Regions from separate parts of the Pseudomonas sp. GW822-FHT03F04 genome, predicted to be linked through region 1. Evidence: predicted binding sites of a transcription regulator. Region 1 holds the regulator's gene; each other region holds the start of a gene.
The links. Region 1 encodes FliA, which starts transcription of late flagellar genes. Its sites were predicted from a motif close to CTAAAGTTTNNNNNNNNNNNGCCGNTAA; they were not measured.
Positions count from the first base shown of each region.

Region 2: the regulator FliA is predicted to act here: its motif matches at 2,708-2,735, upstream of flgM (flagellar biosynthesis anti-sigma factor FlgM).
Region 3: the regulator FliA is predicted to act here: its motif matches at 2,904-2,931, upstream of AC1RMX_RS26455 (methyl-accepting chemotaxis protein).

Region 1 is NZ_JBXANF010000004.1:536,284-547,013, reverse strand. It holds gene AC1RMX_RS12180 (protein-glutamate methylesterase/protein-glutamine glutaminase) at 1-1,062, opposite strand, end outside; gene AC1RMX_RS12175 (chemotaxis protein CheA) at 1,112-3,382, opposite strand; gene AC1RMX_RS12170 (protein phosphatase CheZ) at 3,420-4,208, opposite strand; gene AC1RMX_RS12165 (chemotaxis response regulator CheY) at 4,226-4,597, opposite strand; gene fliA (RNA polymerase sigma factor FliA) at 4,765-5,505, opposite strand; gene fleN (flagellar synthesis regulator FleN) at 5,502-6,332, opposite strand; gene flhF (flagellar biosynthesis GTPase FlhF) at 6,446-7,786, opposite strand; gene flhA (flagellar biosynthesis protein FlhA) at 7,798-9,927, opposite strand; gene AC1RMX_RS12140 (DUF6124 family protein) at 10,452-10,730, shown strand, end outside.
Region 2 is NZ_JBXANF010000006.1:409,893-420,622, reverse strand. It holds gene cheR (protein-glutamate O-methyltransferase CheR) at 1-752, opposite strand, end outside; gene AC1RMX_RS16970 (chemotaxis protein CheV) at 800-1,732, opposite strand; gene flgA (flagellar basal body P-ring formation chaperone FlgA) at 1,815-2,576, shown strand; gene flgM (flagellar biosynthesis anti-sigma factor FlgM) at 2,771-3,097, shown strand; gene AC1RMX_RS16955 (flagella synthesis protein FlgN) at 3,146-3,613, shown strand; gene AC1RMX_RS16950 (flagellar brake protein) at 3,709-4,455, shown strand; gene AC1RMX_RS16945 (MFS transporter) at 4,530-5,900, opposite strand; gene AC1RMX_RS16940 (glutamine synthetase family protein) at 5,969-7,210, opposite strand; gene AC1RMX_RS16935 (sensor histidine kinase) at 7,430-8,122, opposite strand; gene AC1RMX_RS16930 (tetratricopeptide repeat-containing response regulator) at 8,119-9,723, opposite strand; gene AC1RMX_RS16925 (lysozyme inhibitor LprI family protein) at 9,946-10,730, shown strand, end outside.
Region 3 is NZ_JBXANF010000013.1:60,654-71,383, reverse strand. It holds gene AC1RMX_RS26470 (methyltransferase) at 6-1,004, shown strand; yybP-ykoY riboswitch at 1,044-1,168, shown strand; gene AC1RMX_RS26465 (TMEM165/GDT1 family protein) at 1,256-1,840, shown strand; gene AC1RMX_RS26460 (M48 family metallopeptidase) at 1,885-2,703, opposite strand; gene AC1RMX_RS26455 (methyl-accepting chemotaxis protein) at 2,967-5,108, shown strand; gene AC1RMX_RS26450 (SOS response-associated peptidase) at 5,113-5,736, opposite strand; gene AC1RMX_RS26445 (putative signal transducing protein) at 5,773-6,033, opposite strand; gene AC1RMX_RS26440 (CPXCG motif-containing cysteine-rich protein) at 6,043-6,225, opposite strand; gene AC1RMX_RS26435 (1-acyl-sn-glycerol-3-phosphate acyltransferase) at 6,368-7,531, shown strand; gene AC1RMX_RS26430 (hypothetical protein) at 7,581-7,859, opposite strand; gene AC1RMX_RS26425 (hypothetical protein) at 8,053-8,259, shown strand; gene AC1RMX_RS26420 (YajG family lipoprotein) at 8,317-8,901, opposite strand; gene AC1RMX_RS26415 (hypothetical protein) at 9,093-9,326, shown strand; gene mqo (malate dehydrogenase (quinone)) at 10,064-10,730, shown strand, end outside.

The DNA.
Region 1 (10,730 bases):
GATGGCCATCGGCATGCCGTAGATCACGCAGCTGGCTTCATCCTGGGCCCAGACCGTGCTGCCGCCCTGTTTGAGCAGGCGTGCGCCTTCGCGGCCGTCGGCGCCCATGCCGGTCAACACGACCGCCAGAACTTTGTCGTTGTAGGACTTGGCTGCGGAACCGAAGGTGATGTCGACGCATGGCTTGTAGTTCAGACGCTCGTCGCCCGGCAGGATTTTCACCGCGCCACGGCCGTCGATCATCATCTGCTTGCCACCGGGTGCCAGCAGCGCCAGGCCCGGACGCAGGATGTCGCCATCCTCGGCTTCCTTGACGCTGATGCGGCAGAGCTTGTCCAGACGCTCGGCGAAGGCCTTGGTGAAGGCTGCCGGCATGTGCTGGATCAGCACGATCGGCGCCGGGAAGTTGGCCGGCAACTGGGTCAGAACCCGTTGCAGGGCAACCGGGCCGCCAGTCGACGTGCCGATAGCCACCAGTTTGTAGGCTTTGCGTTTCGGCGCTGCCGACGAAGTGCTGGCCGCCGGAGCGCGAGCCGGTGCAGGCGCAGGTGCCGGACGAGCCGGAGCACTGTGGCTGCCAAAGCTCGACGGCGCCGCTGCCGGAGTCGGCGCAGGCGCAGGTGCAGCGGCAGGCGCCGGCGCACTGTAGGCACTGAAACGACGGTTACTGCGCGAGATGCTGTGCACCTTCTCGCACAGCAGTTGCTTGACCTTCTCCGGATTGCGGGAGATGTCTTCAAAATTCTTCGGCAGGAAATCCACCGCGCCGGCATCCAGCGCATCCAGGGTTACCCGGGCGCCTTCATGGGTCAGCGAGGAGAACATCAACACCGGGGTCGGGCAGCGCTGCATGATGTGCCGCACTGCCGTGATGCCGTCCATCATCGGCATCTCGTAGTCCATGGTGATCACGTCCGGCTTGAGGGCCAGGGCCTGATCGATCGCCTCTTTACCGTTGGTTGCCGTACCGACAACCTGGATGCTCGGATCCGCTGAAAGAATTTCCGAGACGCGGCGGCGGAAAAAACCCGAATCGTCCACCACCAGGACTTTGACTGCCATAAACACTCCATTAGGTGCAGCGGGACGTTGTCGCCCCGCCGCCCCGGATTCAAATACGCCGTGCGGCGTAACGCTTGAGCATGCTTGGAACATCGAGAATCAGCGCAATGCGGCCGTCACCGGTAATGGTGGCGCCGGACATGCCCGGGGTTCCCTGCAGCATTTTGCCCAATGGCTTGATGACCACTTCTTCCTGGCCGACCAGTTGATCGACGACGAAGCCGATCCGCTGAGTGCCCACCGAAAGGATCACCACATGGCCTTCACGCTGCTCTTCGTGAGCCGCGGAGCTGACCAGCCAGCGCTTGAGGTAGAACAATGGCAGCGCCTTGTCCCGCACGATCACCACTTCCTGGCCATCCACCACGTTGGTGGTCGACAGGTCGAGGTGGAAGATTTCGTTGACGTTCACCAGCGGGAACGCGAACGCCTGGTTGCCGAGCATCACCATCAGGGTCGGCATGATCGCGAGCGTCAGCGGCACCTTGATGACGATTTTCGAGCCGGCGCCCTTGGTCGAGTAGATGTTGATCGAACCGTTGAGCTGGGAAATCTTGGTCTTCACCACGTCCATGCCGACACCACGGCCGGACACGTCGGAGATCTCGGTCTTGGTCGAGAAACCCGGGGCGAAAATCAGGTTGTAGCACTCGGTGTCGCTCAGGCGATCGGCGGCATCCTTGTCCATCACACCGCGTTTCACGGCGATGGCACGCAGGACGTTCGGGTCCATGCCTTTGCCGTCATCGGAAATCGACAGCAGGATATGGTCGCCTTCCTGCTCGGCCGCCAGGATGACCTTGCCGCCACGGGCCTTGCCCGAGGCTTCGCGCTCTTCCGGCGACTCGATACCGTGGTCGACCGCGTTGCGCACCAAGTGGACCAGCGGGTCGGCCAGAGCCTCGACGAGGTTCTTGTCGAGGTCGGTCTCTTCGCCCACCAGTTCCAGGTTGATCTCTTTCTTGAGCTGACGCGCCAGATCGCGAACCAGACGCGGGAAGCGGCCGAAGACTTTCTTGATCGGCTGCATCCGGGTCTTCATTACCGCGGTCTGCAAGTCGGCGGTAACCACGTCGAGGTTCGACACGGCCTTCTGCATCGATTCGTCGCCGCTGTTCAGGCCCAGGCGCACCAGACGGTTACGCACCAGTACCAGCTCGCCGACCATGTTCATGATTTCGTCGAGACGCGCGGTGTCTACACGAACGGTGGTTTCGGCTTCGCTCGCCGGTTTTTCCGGTGGCGGAGTCGCCGGTGCACGGGCTGGAGCCGGTGCAGCAGCGGCGGCTGGCTTGGCCGGTTCGGCTTTAGGCTCAGGCGCTTTTGCAGCAGGTTTTGCCGCAGCGGCCGGGGCCTTGGCGGCAGGCGCTGCAACAGCAGAAGCATTGCCGGCCGTCACGACGGCACCGGTGGCGACGTCAGTGAACTTGCCTTTGCCATGCAGATCGTCGAGCAGCGATTCGAACTCATGGTCGCTGATCAGATCGCTACCGGCCGCAGCCGCTGCCGGAGCAGCAGATGCAGGCACCGACGCAATCGCCGATTCCAGCGCATCGACGGCAAAGTTGCCCTTGCCGTGCAACTGATCGAGCAAGGCTTCGAATTCGTCGTCGGTGATGTCGGAGCTGTCGCCCGCCGCCGGAGCAGCAGGTGCAGCGGCTGTCGGTGCCACGGCGTCGGCCGCGAACTGGCCCTTGCCGTGCAACTGGTCGAGCAGCGACTCGAATTCGGCGTCGGTGATTTCATCGCTGGCTGCTTCATCGGAAGCAGGCGCAGCGGCAGCCGCCGGTGCTTCGGCTTCGGCCTTGACGGCGTTCAGCGAGTCCAGCAACTGTTCAAATTCGTTATCGGTGATATCGCCCGAATCGCCTTCGACGACCAGTTCTTCGATCATCTCGGCAACAGGCGAAGCCGGGGCTTCATCCGCCGATTGCGGTTCAGCCAGACGCGCCAGGGCGGCCAGCAGTTCCGGGGTTGCGGCAGTAATCGGGCTGCGATCGCGGACTTCGCTGAACATGCTGTTCACCGCGTCCAGCGCTTCGAGCACCACGTCCATCAGTTCTGCATCTACGCGACGTTCACCCTTGCGCAGGATGTCGAACACGTTTTCGGCGATGTGACAGCACTCCACCAGCTCATTGAGCTGAAGGAAGCCGGCGCCCCCTTTTACAGTGTGGAAACCGCGAAAAATTGCGTTGAGCAGATCTGCGTCATCCGGGCGGCTTTCCAGCTCGACCAGTTGTTCGGACAGTTGCTCAAGAATCTCGCCGGCCTCAACCAGGAAATCCTGAAGGATCTCTTCATCGGCGCCGAAGCTCATTAATGGGGTGCTCCTACAGGTCTAAAAACCCAGAAAACTAAAATCCAAGGCTGGATAGCAAATCGTCCACATCGTCCTGACCGGACACAACGTCTTCTCGTTTATCGGCATGAATCTGCGGACCTTCACCCTGCGAGAGATGTTTTTGTGGATCTTTTTCAGCGAGCATTGCCGCACGGTCATGTTCGATGCCCGCAAAGCGGTCCACCTGACTGGCCATGAGCACGAGTTTGAGCAGATTGCTTTCGACTTCGGTGACCAATTGGGTCACGCGCTTGATCACCTGACCTGTGAGGTCCTGGTAATCCTGGGCCAGCAGAATGTCGTTGAGGTTGCTCGACACCGCGCGGTTGTCCGCGCTGCTGCGTGCCAGAAAACCGTCGACCCGACGCGCCAGTTCGCGGAACTCTTCAGCCCCGACTTCACGGCGCATGAAACGTCCCCAGTCGGCACTCAATGCCTGGGCTTCGTCAGCCAGGCCATTGACCACCGGCGTGGCGCTTTCGACCAGGTCCATGGTGCGGTTGGCCGCAGCTTCAGTCAGCTTGACCACATAGCCCAGACGCTCGGTCGCATCAGTGATCTGCGACACTTCCTCGGCCTGCGGCATATGCGGGTCGATCTGGAAGTTGACGATTGCACTGTGCAGTTCGCGCGTGAGCTTGCCCACTTCCTGGTACAGGCCACGGTCACGGGTCTGATTGAGCTCATGGATCAGTTGCACAGCGTCGCCGAACCTGCCTTTTTCAAGGCTTTCGACCAGTTCGACCGCGTGTTTTTTCAGAGTCGACTCGAAGTCGCCCTGTGAAGATTCGTTATGCTCCATAGCTCCCCCGCGCGTCATCAGCCGATGCGTTCGAAAATCTTCTCGATTTTTTCTTTCAGCGCCTGAGCCGTGAAAGGTTTGACCACGTAGCCGTTAACGCCGGCCTGGGCCGCTTCGATGATCTGCTCGCGCTTGGCTTCAGCAGTCACCATCAGCACTGGCAGGTGCTTGAGTTTTTCATCGGCGCGCACGTGACGCAGCAGGTCGATACCGGTCATGCCAGGCATGTTCCAGTCGGTCACCAGAAAGTCGATGCTGCCGCTGTTGAGCACCGGAATGGCAGTGGTGCCATCGTCGGCTTCAACGGTGTTGGTGAACCCAAGGTCACGCAACAGGTTCTTGATGATCCGCCGCATCGTTGAGAAGTCATCAACGATGAGGATTTTCATGTCTTTGTTCAATTCGACCTCCAAGCAGTCTTAAACGCGCCCAGCACCTGGACGCGCCATTTCAATCAATCCGGCAAAGCACTCGATGACTGTCTGGAGCACAACAGAGCAAGACCGGTGCCGTTCACCACCGCACCAGCCTCGTTCGCAGCGTCCCCACACTGCCTTCAGCGCGCTCGCCACTCCCCCAAACGCCCCCGCAAGCGGGCCGCGCACTGGCTGTGTAACTGGCTGACCCGCGATTCACTGACGCCAAGGACTTCACCGATTTCCTTGAGGTTCAGCTCTTCGTCGTAGTACAGCGCCAACACCAGTCGCTCACGCTCCGGCAAATTGGCAATCGCGTCCGCCAACGCAGCCTGGAAGCGCTCATCTTCCAGATCGCGCGACGGCTCAAGATGAGCACTTGCGCCATCCTCGTGCAGCCCTTCGTGTTCGCCGTCCTGCAACAGGTCGTCGAAACTGAACAGTCGGCTGCCCAAGGTGTCGTTCAAAATCCCGTAGTAATCGTCGAGACTCAATTGGAGTTCGGCCGCAACCTCGTGATCTTTAGCGTCACGGCCGGTTTTAGCTTCAATCGAGCGAATCGCGTCGCTGACCATACGGGTGTTGCGGTGAACCGAGCGCGGTGCCCAGTCCCCCTTGCGTACTTCATCGAGCATCGCGCCGCGGATCCGGATGCCCGCGTACGTTTCGAAACTGGCGCCTTTGCTGGCGTCGTATTTGGTCGAGACTTCGAGCAGGCCGATCATTCCGGCCTGGATCAGGTCTTCGACCTGCACACTGGCCGGCAATCGCGCCAGCAAGTGGTAAGCAATGCGTTTGACCAGTGGCGCGTAACGCTCGATCAGCTCGTACTGCGCGTCACGTGCCGACTTCTTGTAGAAATTCATACCGCTGGCGGTCATAGCACAGGTCCTGCCGTTTGCTGCACGAGGCGCTCGACGAAAAATTCGAGGTGGCCGCGCGGATTGGCGGGCAGCGGCCAGGTGTCGACCTTTTGCGCGATCGCCTTGAACGCCAGTGCGCACTTGGAACGCGGGAAGGCTTCATAGACCGCACGCTGCTTCTGCACCGCCTTGCGCACGCTTTCGTCGTAAGGCACCGCACCGACGTATTGTAGGGCGACGTCGAGGAAGCGATCCGTGACCTTGGTCAACTTGGCGAACAGATTGCGACCTTCCTGCGGGCTCTGGGCCATGTTGGCCAGGACGCGGAAGCGGTTCATGCCGTAATCGCGGTTCAGCAGTTTGATCAGGGCGTAGGCGTCGGTGATTGAGGTCGGCTCGTCGCAGACCACCAGCAACACTTCTTGCGCAGCGCGAACGAAACTGACTACCGAGTCACCAATACCCGCAGCGGTGTCGATCACCAGTACGTCGAGATTGTCGCCGATGTCGCTGAACGCCTGAATCAGACCGGCATGCTGGGCCGGGCTCAGGTGAACCATGCTCTGCGTGCCGGAAGCGGCCGGCACGATGCGGATCCCGCCGGGGCCTTGCAACAGCACGTCGCGCAGCTCGCAGCGGCCCTCGATCACATCGGCCAGGGTACGTTTGGGCGTGAGGCCCAGCAGAACGTCGACGTTCGCCAGACCCAGGTCGGCGTCCAGCAGCATGACCCGACGGCCAAGCTCTGCCAGCGCCAGGGACAAGTTCACTGACACGTTAGTCTTGCCGACGCCACCTTTGCCGCCGGTCACCGCGATCACCTGTACGGGATGCATGCTGCCCATGTTATTTCTTTACCTTGTCTTGCATAGACGGAGGCCACATTACTGGCTGCGCGTTCACAACCGGAACAATGCATGGCAGACCATCGATGTAGGTACAAAAACTGTTCATTACCTCAGCCAACCTGCTTGGTGGGACTGTGGTAGATATCAGCGAACATGTCAGCCATGGCTTCTTCGCTGGGTTCTTCCTGCATTTGCACACTGACGGCGCGGCTGACCAATTGATGACGGCGCGGCAGATGCAGATCATCCGGAATCCGTGGGCCGTCGGTCAGGTAGGCGACCGGCAGTTCATGACTGATCGCCAGGCTCAGCACTTCGCCAAGGCTGGCCGTCTCATCCAGTTTAGTCAGGATGCACCCGGCGAGCCCGCAACGCTTGTAACTGTGATAAGCGGCGGTTAGAACCTGTTTCTGGCTGGTGGTTGCCAGAACCAGATAATTTTTTGACCGAATGCCACGACCGGCCAGGCTTTCCAGCTGCATGCGCAGTGCCGGATCGCTGGCCTGCAGGCCGGCGGTATCGATCAGCACCACGCGTTTGCGCAGCAGTGGATCCAGCGCCTGCACCAGGGACTGGCCCGGGTCGACGTGGGTCACCGACACATTGAGGATCCGGCCCAGGGTTTTCAACTGTTCCTGAGCACCGATGCGGAAGCTGTCCATGCTCACCAGCGCAATGTTCTGCGCGCCGTACTTGAGCACGTAACGGGCGGCCAGCTTGGCCAGGGTGGTGGTCTTGCCCATGCCGGCAGGACCGACCATGGCAATGATCCCGCCCTCTTCCAGCGGCTCGACTTCCGGCGTGGCGATCATCCGCGCCAGGTGCGCCAGCAACATGCGCCAGGCCTGACGAGGTTCTTCGATATCGCTGGTCAGCGCCAGCAGGTCGCGGGACAACGGGCCGGACAAGCCGATGCGTTGCAGACGACGATAAAGGTTCGCCTGAGCCGGACGGCTGCCTTGCAGCTGATTCCAGGCCAGAGTGCCGAGCTGCACTTCCATCAGCTCGCGCAGGCTGTTGAGTTCGAAACGCATCGAATCCAGCGCACGCGGATCAACGCCAGCGGCAGCCGGTGCAGGCGCAGGTGCCGGACGCGCCGGAGCAGCGTAAGTCGGTTCTGTCAGAGGCTCGGCAGCCGTCAGCGGCAGGCCGGCGGTCAATGGCAGACCGGAGAACAACTGGCGATTGGTGTTGCCGTCGGCTTCACCACGCATGCTCAGTTCGGCCTGGGCGGTGACGATGCGCGACTGGGTCTTGCGCAGCTCGTCTTCGAGTTCCATGTTCGGAACCCGCGGCGCCAGCGCCGACAGTTTGTAATCCAGCGCCGCCGTCAGCTCGACGCCGCCGGCAATGCGGCGGTTGCCAATGATGGCGGCATCAGCGCCCAGCTCATCACGAACCAGCTTCATGGCCTGACGCATATCGGCGGCGAAAAAACGCTTAACTTGCATAAACCACTACCTCAGCCGTTGGGCCCTACTGTCGCAACGATGGTCACTTGCTTGTTGTCCGGAATTTCCTGGTAGGCCAGCACATGCAGTCCAGGGACTGCCAGGCGGCCAAAGCGCGAGAGCATCGCGCGAACCGGGCCTGCTACCAACAGGATCACCGGCTGACCTTGCATTTCCTGACGCTGCGCCGCTTCGATGAGCGAACGCTGCAGCTTCTCGGCCATGCTTGGCTCCAGCAGAACGCCCTCTTCCGAGCCTTGTCCTGCCTTCTGCAGACTATTGAGCAATATTTGTTCCAACCTTGGCTCCAGCGTGATAACTGGCAGCTCCGACTCAGTCCCTACAATGCTTTGGACGATGGCGCGAGAAACGCCGACCCGCACAGCGGCCACCAAAGCGGCGGTATCTTGACTCTTGGCGGCATTGTTGGCGATGGCTTCGGCAATGCTGCGGATGTCGCGCACCGGCACGTGTTCGGCCAGCAGTGCTTGCAGCACCTTGAGCAGTTGCGACAGCGACACCACACCCGGCACCAGCTCTTCCGCCAGTTTTGGCGAGCTCTTGGCCAGCAATTGCATGAGTTGCTGCACTTCTTCGTGGCCGATCAGCTCACTGGAGTGCTTGTACAGAATCTGGTTCAAGTGCGTGGCGACCACGGTACTGGCGTCCACCACGGTGTAACCGAGCGATTGTGCCTGAGCACGCTGGCTGACTTCGATCCACACCGCCTCCAGGCCGAAAGCCGGATCTTTGGCGGTAATACCATTGAGCGTGCCGTAGACCTGCCCCGGGTTGATCGCCAGTTCGCGATCCGGGTAGATCTCGGCTTCGGCCAGGATCACGCCCATCAGGGTCAGGCGATAGGCGCTCGGCGCCAGATCGAGGTTGTCGCGGATGTGCACGGTCGGCATCAGGAAGCCCAGATCCTGCGAGAGCTTCTTGCGCACGCCCTTGATCCGCGCCAGCAATTGCCCGCCCTGGTTGCGGTCCACCAGCGGAATCAGGCGATAACCGACTTCCAGGCCGATCATGTCGATTGGCGTCACGTCGTCCCAGCCCAGCTCCTTGGTTTCCATGGCGCGGGCCGGCGACGGCAGCAGCTCCTGCTGACGCTGAACCTCTTGCAGCGCCTGCACCTTGGCGACGTTCTGCTTCTTCCAGAACAGGTACGCGCCACCGGCAGCCAGTGCCGCCATGCTCAGGAAGGAGAAGTGCGGCATGCCCGGCACCAGGCCCATGACTGCCATCAGGCCGGCCGCCACCGCCAGCGCTTTCGGCGAGGCGAACATCTGGCGATTGATCTGCTTGCCCATGTCTTCCGAACCGGAAGCACGGGTCACCATGATCGCTGCCGCTGTAGATAACAACAGTGATGGCAATTGCGCCACTAAACCGTCACCGATGGTCAGCAGGGCGTAAACCTTGCCGGCGTCAGCGAAGGTCATGTTGTGCTGGAAGATACCGACGGCCATGCCGCCGATCAGGTTGATGAACAGAATCAGCAGGCCGGCGATGGCGTCACCGCGAACGAACTTGCTGGCACCGTCCATAGAACCGTAGAACTCAGCCTCTTGGGCGACTTCGGAACGGCGGGCCTTGGCCTGGTTCTGGTCGATCAGACCGGCGTTGAGGTCGGCGTCGATTGCCATTTGTTTGCCGGGCATCGCGTCGAGGGTGAAACGCGCGCTCACCTCGGAAATCCGCCCGGCACCCTTGGTGACCACGACGAAGTTGATGATCATCAAGATCGCGAAGACCACGATACCGACCACGTAGTTACCGCCGATCACCACCTCACCGAAGGCCTGGATCACCTTACCGGCAGCGGCGTGGCCGTCCTGACCGTGGAGCATCACCACCCGCGTCGACGCCACGTTCAGCGCCAGCCGCAACAGCGTCGCCACCAGCAGGATCGTCGGGAACACCGCGAAATCCAGCGGCCGCAACGCGTACACGCAGACCAGCAGCACGACGATCGACAGGGCAATGTTGAAGGTGAAGAAGACGTCGAGCAGGAACGGCGGCACCGGCAACATCATCATCGCCAGCATGACCAGCAGCAACAGCGGCACACCTAGATTGCCCCGACTGAGATCGGCAATGTTCGAGCGAGCACTGTTGATTAACTGAGAGCGATCCACCGGTTTTCCCCGTTCCTTTAAAGCAAACTTTTGACGCCCAGAGCGGGCGCACGGCGGCTACTGCAAGAAGCCTTCCAACTTTTGCCGATGATTGAAACAGAGGGGTTTGAGCGCGGTTTTTCTGCTGGGCGGGATGTTGCCTTCGCAAGAAGTCAGCAAAAAGTACCTTTTAAACTCGGGTGTTTAAAAGACACCTTCAGACACGCCTTACAGGCTACGAATCCTTGCGCCGTTGCCTACAGCTACGCCAGAATCCGCCGGCTTGTGCGCCTTGGGGTCGGGTTCTATTGTGGGTTGGTCGCTGACGAATCAGCGATCGGGTTTAGCGACTCGAATCATAAATAGGTGCACCAGCGCTCCATGCCTTGTCGCAGACTCAATGTCTGCAACTCCGCTATGGTGGCTGTATGCGGGAGACCCTCGGGTCTACCGGGTGCCTATAACCGGTTCGCTAACCCGCGTACAGCCGCCACCTTCCTGTTTAGCGACAGTTCAGGGCGGCTCCACTTTATAGGAGCTTCACCATGATCAAACCAACACCCAATCCACCCGAAACCGACCCTGCCTCGCCCTACGAATCCCTCGATTCCAGAAAGCTTCACGAAGCCGCCGACCGCGCCCTCGACCACTATCTCTGCCCGCCCGGATCCACGCCACCACCGCGCAAAACCCGCAGAATGTATGCCGTCACCGCAGACTTCAAAAACGAAGAGCTGCTGGTCGAGCTCTGCGAAACCCTCGCCTCCGCCAGAACCATCGCCAATGACTTCGCTCACCTCATGCCCGCCTCGCAGCGCAGGACA
Region 2 (10,730 bases), on a different contig from region 1:
GAAGCGCCGAGGAACAGATAACCGCCCGGCTTCAGCGTGCTGTGGATACGCAACAGGATGTCTTTCTTCACCTCGGCGGAGAAGTAGATCAGCACGTTGCGGCAGAACACGATGTCGAACTTGCCAAGGCTTGCGTAGCTGTCGAGCAAGTTGAACGAGCGGAACTCCACCCGGTTCTTGATCGGCGCCTTGATCACCCAGCGCCCCGGCCCTTTCGGGTCGAAGTAGCGCTGCAGACGATCGGCGGACAAGCCGCGACCGATCGCCAGGCTGTCGTACTCGCCGGTCTTGCAGTTGGTCAGCATGCTGCCGGACAGATCCGTGGCAACGATCTGTACGCCCATTTTCAACTGACCGATGTTGGTCCGTTCGAACTCGTCGATCGACATCGACAGCGAATAGGGTTCCTGACCCGACGAGCACGCCGCCGACCAGATCCGCAGACGCTGGTTGGGAGCAGCCTTGATCGCTTCGGGCAGCACCTTGTTCTTCAAGACTTCAAACGGATAGGTGTCGCGAAACCACAGGGTTTCGTTGGTCGTCATGGCATCGACCACCTGCTCGCGCAAACCGCTGCGCGGCTGGGTCTGGATGCGCTGTACCAGCTCACCCAGGGACTTGATGCCTTGCTGCTCCATCAGTTTGTTGAGACGGCTCGAGACCAGGTACTGCTTGTTTTCACCGAGCAAAATGCCACAGGCTTTTTCCAGGAAGACCCGGAACTGTTCGAAATCCAAATTACCCGTAGACAAATGATGCCGCCTCTTAAATCGTGTTGATCGCCAGGGACGAAAAGTCCCTAGCTGATATCTGCTGCTTTGATCCGGTCGACTACCCGGGATGCCAGGTCATCAGGACGGAATTTGGCCAGGAAGTCATCGGCACCGACCTTCTTGACCATCGCCTGGTTGAACACACCCGACAACGAAGTATGCAGGATGATATGAAGCTTTTGCATGCGAGGGTCGCTGCGGATTTCGGCCGTCAGGGTGTACCCGTCCATCTCCGGCATTTCGATGTCGGAGATCATCATCAGGAACTCTTCTTCCGGCTTCTTGCCCTCATCGACCAGCTTGCGCAGGTAATCCAGCGCCTGCTTGCCGTCGTTCAGCGCCACCACTTCAACGCCAACCGTCTGCAGGCAACGCGTCACCTGCTTGCGCGCCACCGACGAGTCATCGACCGTCAGCACCCGCAGAGACAGCGCCTTGCTCTGGGTCTCGACATCCACCACGCCGACCGAAATCGCTTCCGGTGTCGGTGCGACTTCCGCCAGCACCTTCTCGACGTCGATGATTTCGACTAACTGATTGTCCACCCGAGTCACAGCGGTCAGGTAATGATCACGACCGGTCCCCTTGGGTGGCGGATGGATCTCTTCCCAGTTCATGTTGACGATACGTTCCACCGAGCGCACCAGGAAACCCTGGGTCTTGGTGTTGTATTCCGTGATGATCACGAACGGACTGTTCTTGTCTTTCAACGCCCCGGAGCCGGTTGCCATTGCCAGATCAAGGATCGGAATGGTCGCCCCCCGGATATTCGCCACCCCGCACACGACAGGACTGGACTTGGGCATCAGCGTCAGTTGCGGGCACTGCAGCACTTCCCGAACCTTGAACACGTTGATCCCGTAGAGTTGCTGGCCGTCGAGACGGAACAACAACAGCTCCAGGCGATTCTGCCCCACCAGTTGCGTGCGCTGGTTCACCGAATCCATTACACCAGCCATGCCCAGACTCCTACACCAACGCCAAGTGTTGTTGCGACGCACATTCATTGCTAAACGGCACGGCGCTTGCTTTTTAACTCTTATGAACATTCAAACGACATTTTTCCGACGCCTGACATCCCCCCTTCGCAGAGGACTTTGCGCGGTGTCTGCCGCTTGCCTGTTTTTCGCGGGCAGCCCTGCCATTGCTGATGCGGTTACCTTGCCTGACATGCTTATCGGCGTCACTCAGGGCTTTCTTGAATTCACCGTAGAAGACTATCTGGCTACCAGTCAAACGGAAGGGCGTTATGAAATCGAGGTCAAGCAGCTCGATCCGCGCATGCACATGCCTATGTGCGACAAGGAATTGACAGCGTCGCTGGAGAGCCCGGCACGTCCTTTGGGGCGCGTAACCGTCAAGGTTCGCTGCGAAGGCGCCTCCCCCTGGACCGTGTTCGTACCCGCTCAAGTCCGCCTGTTTCGCCCGGTCGTGACCACCACTCGCCCGCTCAAGCGCGCCGGGATCATCGAGCCTCAGGACGTGACCCTGCGCGAGCATGATGTGAGCCTGATCAACCAGGGCTTCCTGACGTCGGTGGATGAGGCGATCGGGCAAAAATTAACCCGACCAACGGTCGCCGACCAAGTGATTACCCTGGTGCATCTGGAACAGGCGGAAGTCGTTCGCAAAGGCGATCAAGTGGTGATTACCGCCCGCAGCGGCACGCTCTCCGTGCGCATGCCGGGCGAGGCCCTGTCCAACGGTGGCCTGAAAGAACAGATTCGCGTGAAAAACCTCAATTCCCAACGGGTCATCAAGGCGCAGGTCATGGCGCCGGGCCAGGTGGAAGTGGCAATGTGAGCAACGACTGGAGCAATGACAGGAAAGCCTCGTGAGGGATCGCGCAGAAAACTGGCGCCAACCTGAGCTGTTCCCTAAACTGTGCCGCAGCAGGATCTGTGCGGCGCATGCAGGCTCATTGGTAAAAGAGCCTAAAGTTTTCCAGGGGATGGCCGAGAACATGGCAAGCGTCCAAATTCCCAGAGGTTTTTAACATGGTCATCGATTTCAGCCGTTTGAACAGCTCCTCGTCACTTACGGGCAGTACACGTACCAGCACGCCTAAGGAAACCGCCGAAACCGGTACTTCCGCGACGCTGAATACCCCGGCCGAACAGGCCAGTACCGCAAAAAGCGGGGAATCGGTACACCTCAGCAATGAGGCTCAACAGTTGCAGAAGGTCACTGACAAGCTGCGCGATCAGCCTGCCGTCGACAAAGCCCGCGTGGCCGAGTTGAAAGCAGCGATTGCCGATGGCAGCTATAAAGTCGACAGCAACCGTGTAGCCAGCAAACTGCTCAACTTCGAAGCCCAGCGCTAGGCCTCGGTCAGCGCCAGGCTTTTGGACGCTTAAAACCCAAGGCCAGCCATGCACGACACTACTTTATTGCAACTGATCACCGACGACTTTGCTCCAGCTCAACAATTGCTGGAGTTACTGCAATCCGAGTCCCTCGCCTTGCACGGTCGCGACATGCCGCTGCTGGAAGAAATTCTGGCGCGCAAACAGGCATTGATCATTCTGCTTGAGCAGCATGGCCGCAAACGCAGCGAAATCCTCGCCAGCCTCAATCTGTCGCTCGACCGTCAAGGCCTGGAACAACTGGCCAGCCAGTCGAGCATCGGCGAGCAGTTGCTGACCCAGAGCGACGTTCTGACCGATCTGATCGCCCAGTGCCAGGCGACCAATGCCAAAAATGGCCAGTCGATCGTGATTCAGCAGGCCGCCACGGCCAATCAGCTGAAAATCCTCACCGGCGGCGAGCCACCCGCGCTCTATGACGCCAGTGGCACCTTCTCCAAACTGCAGAAACCCCGCGCGCTCAGTCAGGCGTGATGCGTTCTTCTATGCTTGCGCCCTATCAACGCGCGAAACATGCTGGCAAAATACTGGCCAGCCGTAGTCAAATTTTGTCTGGAGATTGATTTAACGTGTCCAACGTCCTCAGCGCGGATGATTCTCCGCAGCCACCAAAGGTGCTCACCACGCCTCTGGAAATCTCCAGCAACCTGCGCCAGCTGCAAGAGAGCCACGATCCGCTGATCATCACCTTTCACGAACGCAGCCAGCGCTTCCAGAGTTACCTGATCAAGGTTGACCGGGATACCGCCACGATTGCCCTGGATGAAATGATCCCGCGCGATGGCGAACGCTTCCTGCTGGCGGGCGAGCCGTTCAAGGTCGAAGGTTTCCATGAAGGCGTACGCATTGCCTGGGAATGCAACGGCACGCTGGATATCAAGGAATCCGACGGTGACCGCTTTTACATTGGCGAGATGCCCACCGAAGTGGTCTATCACCAGCGCCGCAACGCCTTTCGCGCGGCACTGAAGCTGACCGATCTGGTCAGCGTCGAACTGGGTGGCGAAAAGCTCAAGTCGCCGATCGGTGGCAAGTTGCTGGATATTTCCGCCACCGGCTGCAAGCTGCGTTTTGAAGGTGATATCACCGACCGCCTGCAACTGGGCCAGGTCTACGATCGCCTGATCGCCCCGCCGCTGTTCGGCAATCAGCCAACATCGGTCGAGCTGCGCTACCTGCACTTCGAAGAAAAACTCAACATCACCTTCGCCGGCCTGCGTTTTCACAACATCAGCGGCCCGGCTGCGCGTAACGTCGAGCGTTTCGTCTATCAGCTGCAACGTGAAGCACGGCGTTTCGACAAAGACGATCTCTGATTCGTACGCACCATGAAAAACGGGCAGTCCCTTGCGGTGACTGCCCGTTTTTTATGCTTGGTGTTTTTTCAGAATCAAGGCCTGGCGCCGCTGATGTCCGGCGCAGGATTGTCGTTGCCGGCCTCTGGCTCCACAGGTGACTCAGATTCAGGTGCGGACTCAGGTGCCGGTTCAGGCGCGGCGTTATTCTGCATCTGCTCCTGCACCACTTGCTCATCGACCCGCGGGTCGAGCGCGGCCACCAGCGGCGAACTGGACATGCTGTCCGGCATCGCCACGTGATGCAGCGGTGCGTCGTCGACCTGGTGCAGATTGGTCACGGCTTTCGGCCGGATGCGCCACACCAGCACCAGCGCGAAGAAGCTGAAGAACGCATACAGGCTCTGGCTACCGAACATTTTCATCAACACACCGGCCAACAACGGCCCGATGCTGGCGCCGACCCCGTAGGTCACCAATAGCATCGCCGTCAGCGAGACCCGCCGATCCCCTTCGACATGGTCGTTGGAGAACGCCACGGCCAGCGGGTACAGGCAGAACTGCACCAGCGAGCACAGGAAACCGACGCCGAACAAGACCTCCAGTGGCACCTGCGGCAGGATCGCCAGCGGCAACGCGGCTACGGCCAGAAACCCGGCAAAGCAACGGATCAGCAAGGCCCGGTCATAGCGGTCGGACAACCAGCCCAACGGCCACTGCACCAGCAGCCCGGCGAAAATGCAGGTACCCATAAACAGACCGACCTGCTCGGTGGACAACCCCTGCTGCGACGCATAGAGCGGCGCCAGACCGTAGAACGAACCGATGATCAAACCGGCACCGAGTACCGTACTCAACGACTGCGGTACGCGCTTGATGAAGAAGCGAGGTTCCATCGGTGCCGGATGCAGCGGCGCCGGGTGAATCCGTCGGGTCAGTGCCACCGGCACCAGACACAGGGCAAAACACAGGGCGACCAGCATCAGCAGTTCCAGGCCCAGCCCCGGGTGCATGACCAGAATCAGCTGACCGAGTACCAGCCCCAGGTACGAGGCGATCATGTAGCCGCTGAACACCACGCCGCGCTGGTTGGCGTCAGCCTGTTCGTTCAGCCAGCTCTCGATCACCATGTACTGGCACATCATGCCGAGGCCGACGATGGTCCGCAGCACCAGCCAGGCCGGCAACCAGTCCACCAGACCATGACCGAGCACCGCCGCGCCGACGATCCCGGCACACGCCGAGTAAGCACGGATATGCCCGACCCGGGCAATCAACCGGTGACCGATCTTGCCGCCCAGCACCAGACCGAAATAGTTGGCCGCCATCAACGCACCGACCCACAGTCCGTCGACATGGTCGGCCGCCAGACGCAAAGCCAGATAAGTAGAAAGAAGGCCCGAGCCGATCAACATCATCAGCGAGGCGAAATACAGCGCTCGAAAGGATTTCCAGATTTGGCGCATCGGCGTTCCGAGCGGCTCCTTGCGGTAAGTATCGGGCTATCAAACGATAGCCCGATGGCGACAGTTCGTCAGGCCTGGGCAGCTAGAACACGCCGTTCCCAGGGAGTGATTTCATCAAAGAAACTGGTCAACTCCATGGTTTTCGAAGCGATGTAGCCTTCGATGAACTCCTTGCCGAACAGTTCCTTGGCCAACTGGCTGCGTTTCAGACGCTCAAGTGCAGCGTGCATCGTGCACGGCAGCGAAAGATTGTCCGGCACTTCGAATTCACCCTGGATCGGCGCGCTCGGCTCCAGCTCATGTTCGATACCGTGCAGACCGGCCGCCAGACTCGCGGCAATCGCCAGGTAAGGATTGGCATCGGCGCCCGGCAAACGGTTCTCGACCCGACGGGCGACCGGCGAACTGGCCGGAATCCGCAGGCCCGCAGCACGGTTGTCGTGGGACCAGCAAGCATTGTTCGGCGACGCAAACGGATGGCACAGGCGCTGGTAGGAATTGACGTTCGGTGCAAACAGCGCAGTGAAATCAGCCATGCCCGCCTGCTGCCCGCCGATGAAGTGGCGGAACATCGCGGTCGGCTGACCGTTCTCATCGCTGAACACATTCTTGCCGCTGCCGATTTCGACGATGCTCTGGTGAATGTGCATCGAACTGCCCGGCGTGTGCGCCAGCGGCTTGGCCATGCAGACCACGGTCAGGCCATGCTTGAGCGCGACTTCCTTGAGCAGGTGTTTGAACAGGAAGGTCTGGTCGGCCAGCAACAGCGGATCACCGTGCAGCAGGTTGATCTCGAACTGGCTGACGCCCATTTCGTGCATGAAGGTATCGCGCGGCAGGCCCAGGGCCGCCATGCATTTGTAGACTTCACTGAAGAACGGTCGCAGACCGTTGTTGGAGCTGACGCTGAAGGCCGAGTGACCGTCCTCGCGACGACCGTCGAGACCGACTGGCGGCTGGAACGGTTGGGTCGGGTCAGTGTTCGGAGCGAACACAAAGAATTCGAGTTCAGTCGCCACCACCGGCGCCAGGCCGAGAGCTGCGTAGCGAGCAATGACTTTCTTGAGCTGGCCACGGGTCGACAGGTTGGAGCTTTCGCCGGTCAGTTCGTCGGCATCACAGATGGCCAGCGCGCGCGGCTCCTGGCTCCACGGTAGAGGATGGATTTGCGCAGGGTCGGCCACCAGCGCCAGGTCGCCATCATCGCTGCCGTAGAACCGCGCAGCGGGATAGCCCCCCATGATGCATTGCAGCAGCACCCCCCGGGCCATCTGCAAACGCCGCCCTTCGAGGAAACCCTCGGCGGTCATTACCTTGCCTCGTGGTACGCCGTTCAAATCCGGCGTGACACATTCAATCTCATCAATGCCCGTCAATCGCTGCGCGAGTGAACGCTGGCCATCGGTTGTCATGACGCAATCCTTGTTATTGTGCGAGCCGCGAACGGCGACCCGGACAAAATAGGCTTCAGCTGTTCGGAATATCAAGCAGCGGCCAACAAAAAGACTTCGAGTCGATGAATCCGTGATTCAGGGCAGGTAAATACTGAACACACCACCACCCAGTGGCCCGCCATTGCGGATCTCGGTCCGGCCGCCGACACCGTTGCGCTGATGCAGTGCCGCAATGCGCCCGGCGAAGTACAGACCGAGGCCGGTACTGCCGCTGCTGTGATTGATGCCCTGCACATAATCGGCCTGGCGCTCGAGCATCTCGACCGGGTAACCGGGGCCATCGTCATTGATGCTCAGAACCAGCTGCCCGGCCTCGTCGCTGACAGTGATCAGCAGCGATTCACGGGCGTAACGGATCGCGTTGTTGATGCAGTTGCCGAGCACCGAGGCGATCAGTTCCCGGTCGAAGAAACCCAGGGGGCTGAGCGGGTCGACTTCATAAGTGGCAATGATCCCGCGACTGGCGAAGACCTCTTGATGAGCCGCCAGTTGCGCCTCGATGAAATCGTCCAGCTCGTGATAGGCCGGCTGCAACGGCATCTGGTTGACGCCAAGCTTGTACAGCCCGAGCAACTGCACCAGCATGCCGTTGAGGTGAGCGAACTCGAAGTCGATCACGCCCTGCTCCGGCACCTTGCGCTGAGCCTCGGGCAGACGCGCCAGCCATTGGCTGTGGGCCTGCATCAACATGGCCAGAGAGTTCTTCATGTCGTGCACGGTGGAGGCAATCACCGTGGAAAAATCCAGTGCCTGCTCGTCTTGGTTCATTCGCCAAACGCCTTGCTTTTCAGCTTCTGATAACGCGGATAACGCGCGTCGGTGTCGGGCATCATGCCCACCAGTTTCAGGCAGGCCCGACATTCTTCCAGCTCCGCCGACGGCACACTGGTGTCGGTGCCATGCAGCAGCGACTGCGCCATGTTCAGCGCAATACTGATGTTCTTCGGTTGCATCTTCAGCGCCTTGCGGAACACCTCGCGGGCCTCCACCAGGTTGCCGGTCTTGTACACGCGCACGCCCTGACGGTTGAGGTCGGCGGCGGCATTGCTGGAGCTGAGAATAGTCGGGTCGTCGGTGAGCTTGGCGATGTCTTTCATCACCGTCGGGTCATCGCCGTAGATTTCCGCGCAGCTCTTGAGCATCGACGTGCCCGCCTCGGCCTGGCCGAGCATCTGCAATTGCTTGGCGACCAGCAGCGCGGCTTCGGGGCTCATGAACTGCTCCATGCCGTCGAGACGCATCAGCGCTTGTTCGGTGAGTTTCTCGGCAGTTTCGGCGTCGTTGAGCAGCAGACTGGTGGCCTTCATCAGACGCGCACGAATCTGCAGGCCCGGGTCGGTCGGGTTCTCCTTGGCCACGGCGCTGAGGGTGGTGTTGATCTCCAGTCGCGTGCGGGTATCGAGGCCTTTCTCGCTGCCCTTGCTGATCAGCGCATGGGCCAGGCCCAGATTGCTCTCCGGGTCCTTGAAGCGCGACTGCGCGCCTTGGGACACGGCCTGACGGTAGGCCCGCGACGCCGTGTCGAAATCCTCGTTGGCCATCGCCAGTTTGCCGAGCAGTGCCTGGCGACGTACCGCCAGCGGCGACAGACGGATCGCCTCTTCCAGCACCTGTTGCGCGCCCTTGGTGTCGCCTTCAGCCACTAGGACATCCGCCATGCCGTCGTACAGCGCCGGCATCATCGGGAACACCTTCAGGGCTTTTTCATACACGCCTTTGGCCTGGGCAATCTGACCGCGCTTGAACAGCAACTTGCCCAGCCCGGCAAATGCCCATGGCAGCGGTCGGTCGGCGATGATGCTGTCATACAGCCGCTCGAGTGCTTCGTTCTGGTTCATGTCGCGCAAGGCATCGGCGCGGTAACGCAGGCACAGCGGCGAATAGCGGATGTCCTGTTTGCACAGGGCGATACAGGCGTTGAGCACCTCGACCGGTTTGCCACGGTCGAGGGCCTGCAGAATCGGTTTGAGCAGGGTCTTGCGCTGCTCCAGACGCTCCAGGCGCTGGGCCAGGCCGATGCGGTTGAACGGTTTGGTCAGGTACGCATCCGGCTCGTGCTCCAGGGCACTGAGCACCATCGCCTGACTGGTCTCGGCGGTGACCATCACAAACACCGCTTCGTGACTGATCAGCTTGTCCACCATCAGGTCTTCCAGCACCTGCTGACCGTTTTTCTTGCCGTCACCGAGGTGGAAGTCCTGGAGGATGAAGTGGTAGGACTTCTGAGCGCACATTTTCAGCGCCTGCTCACCGGTGTCGGCGGTGTCCACGTCCTTGACGCCCAGCTCGCGCAACATCGAGCGTACGGAACTGCGGAAATCCGAGAAATCATCGACGATCAGAAAACTCTTTTGGTGATACGACAGCATCGAGGATTTCCAGGCAATTGAAGAGGATGGACCGAGGGCAAATTTCAGGCGCGCAGATGATAGCTGCCGGCCAAATGCTATCAAGCGATTTCGTGCGACTCTGAAGTCACCGAATGGGTTATCGGCCGGATCAACGGTTCTCTTGAAGCGGGGCTTCAAGATTCGTTGTACAGCGATTACCCTGCGCACCTGCTCTCACCCTCCTACTTCAAGGTTTTCATCGTGTACATCAAAGGACGCTACATCGTGTCGGCCTGTGCACTGCTGTTTTTCCAGCAGGCACAGGCGACCGGAATGGACTGCACAAAGGCTGCGAGTGTTGTGGAAACCACCATTTGTGCGAACAAGCCTCTGTATGAGCTGGATGCGCAGATGGCCTCGATTTATGGGCGGTTAATCAGGGCTATTGCGCCGGGACAGGCCGGGATCAAGACTGCCCAGCGCGAGTGGCTGAAGACAAGGGAAGCGTGCGGCGAAGATGTGGATTGCCTGAATCGGAGCTATTCACATCGCATAGAAGGATTGCATGCGCAGTGGATCGACGCCGTCGCCTATCAACCTGACGACACCGACAAACAGGTCATGCAAGATCTGCAACAACGCATTCGCGCCGCGACCAAGGTCAAACCGGAGTTCGCCCTGGAACGGGCGCTGGGTTCTCTCACGATCAGCAAGGGTCAAACCTCATTCGATGGCGATCCAAATGATGACCCGTCCGAGGATCACACACTGTTTCCCAAAACCATTCCCAAGGGTGTCACACAGGATGAATGGAAGGCGCTGACCGCATCAGGACTCGAAGCAGATGCAGAGCAAGGTCGGGCCAGTTACACACTTGTGGATCTGGACGGTGACGGTCAACGCGACTTACTCATTGCAACCTACACCGGCGGCACCGGCCTGTTCACGTTCTATGAAACCTTTCGCCGTGATGGAGAGCGGTTTACTCGCCGATTGACGCCTTATGATCCTGAATCAGGCGCTGGCAGCTCGTTGTTTTCCGTTAG
Region 3 (10,730 bases), on a different contig from region 1:
CAGTTATGGATCCGCGCAGTGAAGTACTGCTTCGTCAGGTCGAGTTATTCCAGGGTTCGCTGTTGTTGGCCGGTCTGCCCGCCGACGATCTGCTCGGGCGCCTGCCCAACGCCTTTGGCTGGTGCTGGCATGCCGGCGATCAGGCGGCGCTCGATGCGCGCTTTGAAGGCCGCAGCCACTTCGGCGTCAACGTGCCGGAGCGCGAGTTCGACAGCGCGGTGGTGTTCCTGCCCAAGTCCAAGGATTTGACCGACTACATCCTCAATGCCGTGGCTTCACGCCTGGCCGGGCGCGAAGTGTTTCTGGTCGGGGAAAAGCGCAGCGGCATCGAAGGTGCCTCCAAGCAGCTCAACCCGTTCGGCAAGCCGCGCAAGCTCGACAGCGCGCGTCATTGCCAGTTGTGGCAAGTGACTGTGGCCAACGCTCCAGAAGCCAAATCCCTGGAAAGCCTGGCGCAGACTTATGAGCTGCCACTGGCCGAAGGCCCGCTGAAAGTCATCAGCCTGCCGGGCGTCTTCAGCCATGGCCGACTGGATCGCGGCAGCGCCCTGCTGCTGGAGCATCTGGACAAACTGCCGAGCGGTCATCTGCTGGACTTCGGTTGCGGTGCCGGTGTGCTTGGCGCGGCGGTCAAACGTCGCTACCCGCACAATCAGGTCACGTTGCTCGACGTCGACGCCTTCGCTGCCGCCAGCAGTCGCCTGACTCTGGCAGCCAACAGTCTGGAAGCCGACGTGTTGACCGGTGACGGAATCGACGCCGCACCGATGGGATTGAACGCAATTCTGAGCAACCCGCCGTTCCATGTCGGCGTACACACCGACTATTTCGCCACAGAGAACTTGCTGCGAAAAGCAGCCAAACATCTGAAAAACGGTGGCGAACTGCGTCTGGTGGCGAACAGTTTCCTGAAGTACCAGCCGCTGATCGAAGAGCATCTGGGCGTGTGTGCGATCAAGGCCGAAGGCAATGGTTTCCGGATTTACCGGGCCAAGCGCGGCTGAAAATTAGCACTTGCCGAATGGATTCTGCCTAGGCAGAATCCGCTCCGTCCTAGGGGAGTAGTCTCCCACGAGCGCCATGCTCGTCCGGCATACGTCAACATACTTGATCCTCAGATCATGGCGTATGCGACCCAAGCGTCCGCATCAGACGGATCGCAGGGTTTGACAAGACCTATGACACGCACACCTTACCCGGGGCGGGAAGGCTGTACGTGTCATAGCCGTGTCGACCCGCCCCTTAGGAAATCCTGATGCTGGACTCGTTACTCGTTCCCACCGCAATCGTTGCCTTGGCCGAAATCGGCGACAAGACGCAACTGCTCGCGCTGATTCTCGCCGCTCGCTTTCGCAAACCCTGGCCGATCATTGCCGGTATCGTCGCTGCGACCCTGGCCAACCACGCGGCAGCCGGTGCGGTAGGCGCCTGGTTCGGCAGCTTCTTCTCCGATGCGGTCCTGCACTGGATTCTCGCCGCGAGCTTCACCGCCACCGCCCTGTGGACGCTGGTGCCGGACAAGATGGACGACGATGAAGCCAGCACCGCCCGCAAATTCGGGCCGTTCCTGACCACCCTGATCGCATTCTTCCTCGCGGAAATCGGCGACAAGACCCAGATCGCCACCGTGATGCTGGCCGCGCAATACCCGGAACTGTGGCTGGTGATCATCGGCACCACGCTCGGCATGTTGATTGCCAACGTACCGGTGGTTCTGGCGGGTAACTTTGCCGCAGACAAATTGCCATTGACCCTGATCCGTCGCCTCGCGGCTTCGGCGTTCATGATTCTGGCAATCGTCGCGGTGTACAAGGCGATGCAGAGCAGCGGCTGGGTCTGATCCGGCAGATCGCTCCCACACTCAGTGCGGGAGCGATCATTGCTTCAGGATTTTGGCGCTTTTTCGTAAAGCGGCATGACCTTCGGAATGGCCGCCTGCAACGAGGCGATCCGGCTGGAGGATGCCGGGTGAGTGCTCATGAACTCTGGTGGCGCGCCTTCGGACGCCTTGCTCATCTTGTTCCACAAGGTGATCGCGGCGTTCGGGTTGTAGCCGGCGCGAGCGGCCAGTTCCAGGCCGATCAGGTCGGCTTCGTTTTCGTTGGCACGGCTGTTGGGCAGCGTCATCCCGTAGTTGGCCACGGTGTCGGCCAGCGCCAGGCTGTCCTGACCCAGACCGAGCAACGCACCGGCGCCTTGCTTGGCCATCTCGATGCCATAGGCCTTGGACATTGCTTCACGACCGTGCTCGCGCAGGGCGTGGGCGATTTCATGACCCATGACCGCGGCGATTTCATCGTCGGTCAGTTTCAGGCTGTCGATCAGCCCGGTGTAGAAAATGATCTTGCCGCCAGGGCCGCAGTTGGCGTTGAGCTCGTCACTCTTGATCAGGTTCACTTCCCACTGCCACTGCGCGGCATCCGGACGGAAGTTCGGCGCCTGGGCGATCAGACGGTTGGCAATCGCCTGAACCCGCTTGGCTTCGTTGCTGGTCTTGTCCAGCACACCTTTGCTGGACGCCTCGCCAACGGTCTTCTGATAGGACTGGGCATACATCTGGTCGACCTCTTGCGAGGACAGCATGCTGAACATGTACTGCTTGCGTTCCACGCCCACGGCACCGCCGCTGGTGGTATTGACCGACTGACAACCGGCCAGCAACAGCGCCGCGCTCAGTGCACTTACAACCAAAGTCTTGTTCATTCAAAAGCTCCCTGAAAACATGCCGCGTATCCTAGGCGGGTAATTGTATCGACGCCAGATACAACAGACGTGATGCACCTGTTTTCAGAAGACACTCCTCAGCCCTGTAGGAAAAAATTCACATCCACCGACAAGCCCTCTGCAACTGCGTCGCGCACTGATCCATTTGCGACATCCACCGTCAATTGCTCGCACTTCGCCTCATGGCGCAATAGTGGCTGCCGATACAGCAGCGCAGATGTCCTCTTGCGTGCGGAGCTTCCATGAAATTCAAGTCGATCCAGTTTTCCGTGGCGGCCCTGGCCGGCGCCATCGTTCTCAGCGTGGTGGCTGCGTTGGTGCTGTATGCGCTGTTTTCCGGCGCCCGCACTCAAGAGATGGTCCAGCAGCGAACCCAGGCCCAGTTCGAACAAGTCATCGAACAACGCCTGACTTCGCTGGCACAGACCCAGGTCAGCCAGATCCAGCGCGAGCTGGAAGCGCCGCTGCTGATTGCCGGCGGACTGGTGCGGGTCAACGCCCTGCTCGGCACGCCCGGCGCCGATGGCCAGCCGCGACTGACCGTCAGCCGCGAGCAACTGATCAGCCTGATCAAGGAAAACGTCGAGAAAAACCCGAAGATTCTCGGCACCTACATCGGCTGGGAAAAGAACGCACTGGACCACAATGACGCGGCTTACGTCGGCACCAGCGTGGTCGGCATCGACGCCGCCAACGGGCGCTTCCTGCCGTGGTGGTTCCGCAACGAAGACGGCACCCTCGGCCTGGACAAACTGGTGGACGTCGACGACCAGAAAGTCCTGTCCACCGGCGTGCGCGCCAGCGAGTACTACCTGTGCTCGAAAGAAACCAGGAAATCCTGCGTGATCGATCCGGCGCCCTACAAGGTCGGCGACAAGATCGTCATGCTCGCGTCCTTCATTGAACCGATCATGCTCAACGGCGCGTTCCAGGGCATCGTCGGCGCCGACCTGTCGGTGAACTTCATTCAGGAAATGCTCCTGGGCGCGAACCAGAAACTGTACAGCGGCGCCGGGCAAATGGCCCTGATCGGCGGCAACGGCCGGATCGTTGCCTACACCAAGGACCCGAGCAAATTCGGCGAGAAGGTCAGCGACATCCTCGACGCCCAGCAGATTGCCAACATGGCCAATCTCAAGCGCGGCGAAGTGACCTACACCGTCAATAAGGATTCGGGCCGGATCGAACTGTACCTGCCATTCGGCATCGGCCAGACCGACGCACGCTGGACGCTGATGCTGCAACTGCCGCTCAACGCAGTGATGGCCGACCTGCAGAAACTCCAGGGTGACCTCGACGCCCAGCGCAAATCCGACACCTTCGGCATGGCCATGGTCGGCCTGATCATCGCCGGCCTCGGCCTGTTGGTGATCTGGCTGGTGGGCCACGGCATCGCCCGACCGCTGAAGCAAATGGTGACCATGCTCGATGACATCGCCCAGGGCGAAGGCGACCTGACCCGTCGCTTGAGCAGTGATCGCAAAGACGAACTCGGCTCAATCGCCAAAGGCTTCAACACCTTCCTCGCGAAGCTGCAGGCGATGATCACGCAGGTGGTGTCGTCGGTGCAGAGTGTCAGCGATTCCTCGGAGCACACGGCGGACATTGCGATCCGCACCAATATCGGCATACAGAAGCAGATGGCCGAGATTGATCAGGTCGCCACCGCCGTGCAGGAAATGACCGCCACCGCCCAGGACGTGGCGCGCAACGCGACCCAGGCGGCGCAAGCCGCCAGCCATGCCGATCAGGCCGCCAGCCAGGGCATGCAGATCGTGCGCGACACGTCGAATTCGATTGGCGTGCTGGCTGTGGAAATCAGCAAGGCGGTGGACGTGGTGCAGACGCTGGCCAAGGACAGCGAAAACATCAACGCGATCCTCATCGCCATTCGCGGGATCGCCGAGCAGACCAACCTGCTGGCCCTCAACGCGGCCATCGAGGCCGCCCGTGCCGGTGAGCAGGGTCGCGGATTTGCCGTGGTGGCCGACGAGGTGCGCAACCTGGCGCAGAAGACCCAGAAAGCCACCGAAGAAATCCAGAGCATGATCCAGCAACTGCAACAAGGCACCCGCGACGTAGTGCGGGTTATGGAAGACAGCCAGAACCGCACCGACGAAAGCGTGCAGCACGCGGCCAAGGCAGCCGAAGCGCTGGAGACCATCACCCAGGCGGTGTCGGTGATCAACGACATGAACACCCAGATCGCCAGCGCCGCCGAGGAACAGAGCGCGGTGGCCGACGACATCAACCGCAACGTGATCAACATCGGTCAGGTGGCGAATGAAGTGGCGGGGGGCGCGGACGAGTCGAGTTCGGCGAGTGCGGACCTGACCAAACTGGCGGAGCAGCAGCGGCGGTTGATCAATCAGTTCAAGGTCTGATCAATCAGGCCGGAGTCAGGCACTCCGGCCCGTTGAGCTTCGGATCATTGACCATGTTCGCCAGCACCCGCTCGCGCAAGGCGGCGGGTTCACTGGCGAGCAGGCCTTGCAGGACATGCAGCGGCGTCTCGGGATCGAGCCATGCCGCCTGCCCCGCTTCATCGAGAATCAACGGCCGGCGCTGACTGGCTGCTGGCTGTGTAATCACCGCCGTACTCAGCCACACCTGTTCCTGCACTGGATACGCTTCCCAGATCGCCGCAAAAAACAGTGAAGAACCCTCCCCCGGCGTCAGCCAGTACGGGCGCTTGCGTGTGGTGCCGCGCCATTCGTAGAAACCGTTGGCCGGCAGCAGGCAACGGCGCAGGCGCAGGGCTTCGCGGAACATCGGTTGTTCGGCGACGGTTTCGGCCCGGGCATGGGCCGGCGTACGCGACAGATCGGTCAGCCACGGAGGCGTCAGCCCCCAACGGGCGCGGGCCAGCGTGCGCTGGCCATCGGCTTCGGCACGCAGTATCAATACCGAATCGTTGGGGGAAATGTTCCACTGCGCCAACTGATCGGCGGGAAAACCTGGCAGCGCCGCGAATTCGCGGTTCCAGCGAAACAGGGCATAACGTCCACACATGGGGCAGCACGACTCAAGACTAAAACGAACGCCAGCCTAACAGACCAGCGTACCGGGGAAGCTCTCCGGTTCATCGCCGGGCAGCGGCAGCGCGGCATTGTACGCGCTGATCAGTTCGCGGGCGTATTCGGCCTGATCGTTCTCGACCGACAGCCCGAGCAGGCCAAAGATCGGCAGCTCGCCCGTGCCACCGAGCAAATCGCGCCCGACCAGATGCGCCTCGATGCCTTCGCTGGCGAGCATGCCCTTGAGCATCTCGCCCTCCATCAGGTTTTCCGGCTCGTAGATTCGCTGCATGAGCGCACCTCACTCGTTTTCGCTGAAGACTTCCAGAAACCAGTCCTGACCATCGACCTGCAGGACAAAGGTGATCGGCCGGCAACACACCTGACAGTCTTCGATATAGGTCTGATCGCCCCCCGACAGATCCACGGACGTCTCGACCTCTTCACCACAATACGGACATTCATATACTGCGCTTTCCAGCATCGCGGTCTCCCGGGTGACTTGTGCGTATAATCGCCGGTCTATTTGCAGGGCTATTTTTGTCTGGCTACTTTTTCAGACCGTGCCCCGTTGGTTTTCGATCAAAACCTTTACTTACCCTAGCCGTTTCCAACAAGAGAGCATGATGGGCGAATTCGATGCCATCCGACCTTACGACGACAGCGAAGTACCTGCGGTACTGGCAAGACTGCTCGGCGACAAGGCGTTTCTAGATATCCTCACCCACTTCCGCTTCCCGCGTTTCGCCGGTGCCTTCGGCTGGATGCTCAAACCACTTATAGCCCATCGGCTGCGTCGTGAGTTCGCCGACGTGACATCGGTGGCGACTTTGCAGGACAAGGTCGAGTTCTACGTCGACCACACCATCGAGCGCGCCACCGACGGCGTGACCTACACCGGTGTCGAGCAATTCAAGTCCGGCAGCGCTTATCTGTTCATCGCCAACCACCGCGACATCGTGATGGACCCGGCCTTCGTCAACTATGCGGTGTACCACGCCGGCCTGCCGACCCCGCGCATCGCAATTGGCGACAACCTGCTGCAAAAGCCGTTCGTCAGCGACCTGATGCGCTTGAACAAGAGCTTCATCGTTCACCGTTCGATCACCGGGCGCCGCGAGAAAATGGCCGCTTATCAACTGCTGTCGGCCTACATCAACCACTCGATCCGCAACGATTGCGCCTCGATCTGGATCGCCCAGGCCGAAGGCCGCGCGAAGGACGGCGACGACCGTACCGAGTCGGCGATCCTCAAGATGTTCCACATGAGCCGCAAGGACGAGCCGTTCGGCGAGGTCATCCAGTCGCTGAACCTGACCCCGGTGTCGATCAGCTACGAATACGATCCGTGCGACCAGGCCAAGGCCCGTGAGCTGTACATCCGCGCCACCACCGGCACCTACAGCAAGGCGCCGGGCGAGGATGACGTGAGCATCGCCAAGGGCATCACCGGCTACAAGGGTCGGGTGCACGTGAACTTTGCCGCGCCGATCAGCGAATTGTTCGAAGACACCAAGCAATTGGCAGTCGAGATGGACAAGCAGATTCTCGGCGGCTACCGGTTGTTCCCGGTGCATTACCTGGCGTACGCGCAGTGGGCGGATGCTGATCCGCAACTGAATGTGCCGAAGGCTACCGAGGTGTTCGGCGCCGAGGAACTGGCCAAGGCCCAGGAAGAATGGCAGAACCGGTTGGACGCCTGCCCTGAGGAGCACCGTCCGTATCTGGTGCTGCAATATGCGACGCCGGTGCGCAATCAGTACCGGGTCAAGGCTGGTTTGCCGCTGTAAGCGGTTTCGGCCGGATACAAAAACGGCGCCTTCGGGCGCCGTTTTTCGTTCAGTAGCGGGTACTGATCCAGGACACCAGCAACGCCAGGCCCAGACAGGCAAAGCCGAAGCGGTAGAAGAAGCGATTCATGCGCAGGGTCGCCCAATCCAGCACTGGCTCCTGATCGGGCCGGCTTTGACGCTGGGCCGCGATACTGGCCATCGCTCGTTGTTCACGGCGACGGGTCGCGTGCAGCAGCCAACTGCCCGGGAAAGCCAACAGCAGGGCCAGCAGGTTGATCAGTTTGGCGGGATGGGCGGTAAACAGCGTCATCAAGTGCAGCGACATCACAGACCTCAATCTAAACCGGAATGGCGAACGCCAGACCGACGACCGCGGCGCGGATTCTACCGAAACCCTCCCCCGCAGCCCTACCCTTTACGACAAATAACGCAGCAATCGACCGATGGCTGTCCTGTGTCACGGCATCGTCATTTGTTTCGGCCACCCTGCGCGCCTCGAAACGTAAACGGAATGCGACATGCTTCACGCTGAAAACCAGGATCGCCTGTACCTCATCTCCCCGTCCGACGAACAACAGACCCTCGTCGGCAGCCTGGCCTTCAATGTTCAGGACCGTCACTGGCTGGTGTATTGCGCTCTCGGCGGGCACCAGCATGCGGACTTGCCCGAGACCGACCTGCTGACCGGCGTCAGCGTTCTCGACTTCTATTCGCAAGCCGCCTGAACGAAAAAAGCCCGGGGCCATCACTGGCCCCGGGCTTTTTCACATCTGGCGAACGCCTTATTCAGCGAGGATCTGACCCACGGTCGGATCCTTGAACAGACGGGTCAGCGCATCGCTCAGCACATCGCTGACCAGTTTGGTGTTGGTTTCCTGATTCGGCGCCATGCCGAAACGCTGGTCCAGCGACGCGCCGTAACGGCCGCTGTAGCGACGGTTGCCGCTCTGCACATCGGAACGGAAGGTCGCGCCGATGGTGGCCTCGGTCACGTACATGCCTTCTTTCGGCGACTGGTATTTCAGTTCAGTCAGGGTCACGGTCAGTTGTGGAGCATTCATCGCACCGTTGGACGGGGTAAAGCCCAGCAGACGCACGGCCGCTTCGGCCTGAGCCTGCAACTTCGGCAGAATCTGCTCGCGCTGTACGGTGATGGCGCTGGTTTCCGGGTACAGGCCACCGCGGGTGCCCAGGGTTGGCGACGGACGACCGTCGACCACGCGGACCACGACAGGCTGGCCGTGGCCGACCGGTGCCAGCTGAGTGGTCAGCTTCGGTTCCGGGCTCAGTTGTTGCGGGCTGTGGGCGCAGCCAACCAGGGTCAAACTGGTCACAGTGATCAAACCGAACAACAGGCGTTGCAACATGCTCTTCTCTCCAGAATCAGGCACAGACAGGCCCGCAGTATAGCGGTGGGCCACAGCGGGTCACCAGCACTGAAATCTCTGACAAACCCCGGCGCACGCGGTTCCTGTCACAGATTGTTCACCGCCCTTACATGTTCGCTTCACGGTCTTTTGACAATCTTCGTCACAGATCTCCAGAAGGAACACACACCATGCGCTATCTGATCTCGTTGTTCGCTCCACGTCCGCTGCACCGCAGCTTCGCCCTGCTCGACCACAAAGGCCATTGCCAGGCTTTCAAACAGTGCAGCCTGCAGCCAATGGGTGACGGTTGGGTCGAAATCGAGGAAATCCGCCTCAACTGGTTGCACCAGCCTCTGCCTGCCAGCGCCCGGGTCGAACAGCACCGCCCTCGCGCACGCGCCCAGGCGATGTTGAGCATCTGACCGGATGCCTAATAAAAGTCATTAAACTCGACCAACTCCCCGCATTTCTTCGATACAATCTCCCCCCGATTATAAGGACGTCTCCTGATCGGGCCCCGCAACAGCGTCAATGCGCTTGCATTGGCATCAAAATCGCCCACAGAGAGCCGCCCACACAGATCGAGTGAAGCTGGCGTGCTTGCTGTTTCCCTGGCAAATCCCCGCTTTTCGCGAATCTGCAGAGCTGTCATGACGCTCGGTCACTGAGTTGTTTGCCCGTTTTGCCTGCCCATGTATCGCGTGGCGGCAATCCTTCCGGGCACGGTGCCTGGCCCGGACAGCCCTTTTTTGAGGTTCACGTCTTCAAAAGAGCGTGAAAAAAACGGGTTTTCACAACTTCACAAGAGTGTGGCGAGCAAATGAATAGTTTTGCGTCTGAACATGCACCATTAGCGTCTGAAACAGCCCAACGACACAGGAACGGGTACGCCTCGAATACCGGAGCCTGAAGCCTGTCCGCTACGGATTTGGTTGCACAAACGGATGTCTCGACCATAAGTCGAATTGCCAGCCCCGTGCTGAAATGAGTTCATGTGACTCTTGAAGCCAGGCCGCACGCATCCGTCGAAGTTGCGAAAAATTGCGAAGATTCGGACATGGCAAACCTGGCCATGGGTTCCTGGGGCGCCACTGACCTGCCCCGGATACCTGGCAGCCATGCCGACAATTTGGTGCTGCAGATTTTGGAGACGCGTTAAATGGCGCATAACGAAGCAGTCGACGTAGTTCTGGTTGGGGCCGGCATCATGAGTGCCACCCTTGCAGTCCTGCTCAAAGAGCTCGACCCGGCGATCAAGCTGGAAGTCGTCGAGCTGATGGATTCCGGTGCCGCGGAGAGTTCCAACCCGTGGAACAACGCCGGTACCGGCCACGCCGGCCTGTGCGAGCTGAACTACACGCCGCAGGCTGCCGACGGCACCGTCGACATCAAGAAAGCCGTGCACATCAACACCCAGTTCGAGGTGTCGAAGCAGTTCTGGTCGTACCTGACCAGGAAAGGCACGTTCGGCTCGTGCAAATCCTTCATCAGCCCGGTGCCGCACCTGAGCTACGTCGAAGGCGAAAAAGGCGTTTCATTCCTCAAGGAACGCTTCAACGTGCTGCACAAGCACCACGCCTTCGCCGACATGGAATACACCGAAGACAAGGCGAAGATGGCCGAGTGGATGCCATTGATGATGCCGGGCCGTCCGAAAGACCAGGTGCTCGCCGCCACTCGCGTGATCAATGGCACCGACGTCAACTTCGGCGCGCTGACCAATCAGTTGCTCAAGCACCTGACCAGCGCACCGGATGCCCAGGTCAAGTACTGCAAGCGCGTGACCGGGCTGAAGCGTAACGGCAACGGTTGGACCGTCAGCATCA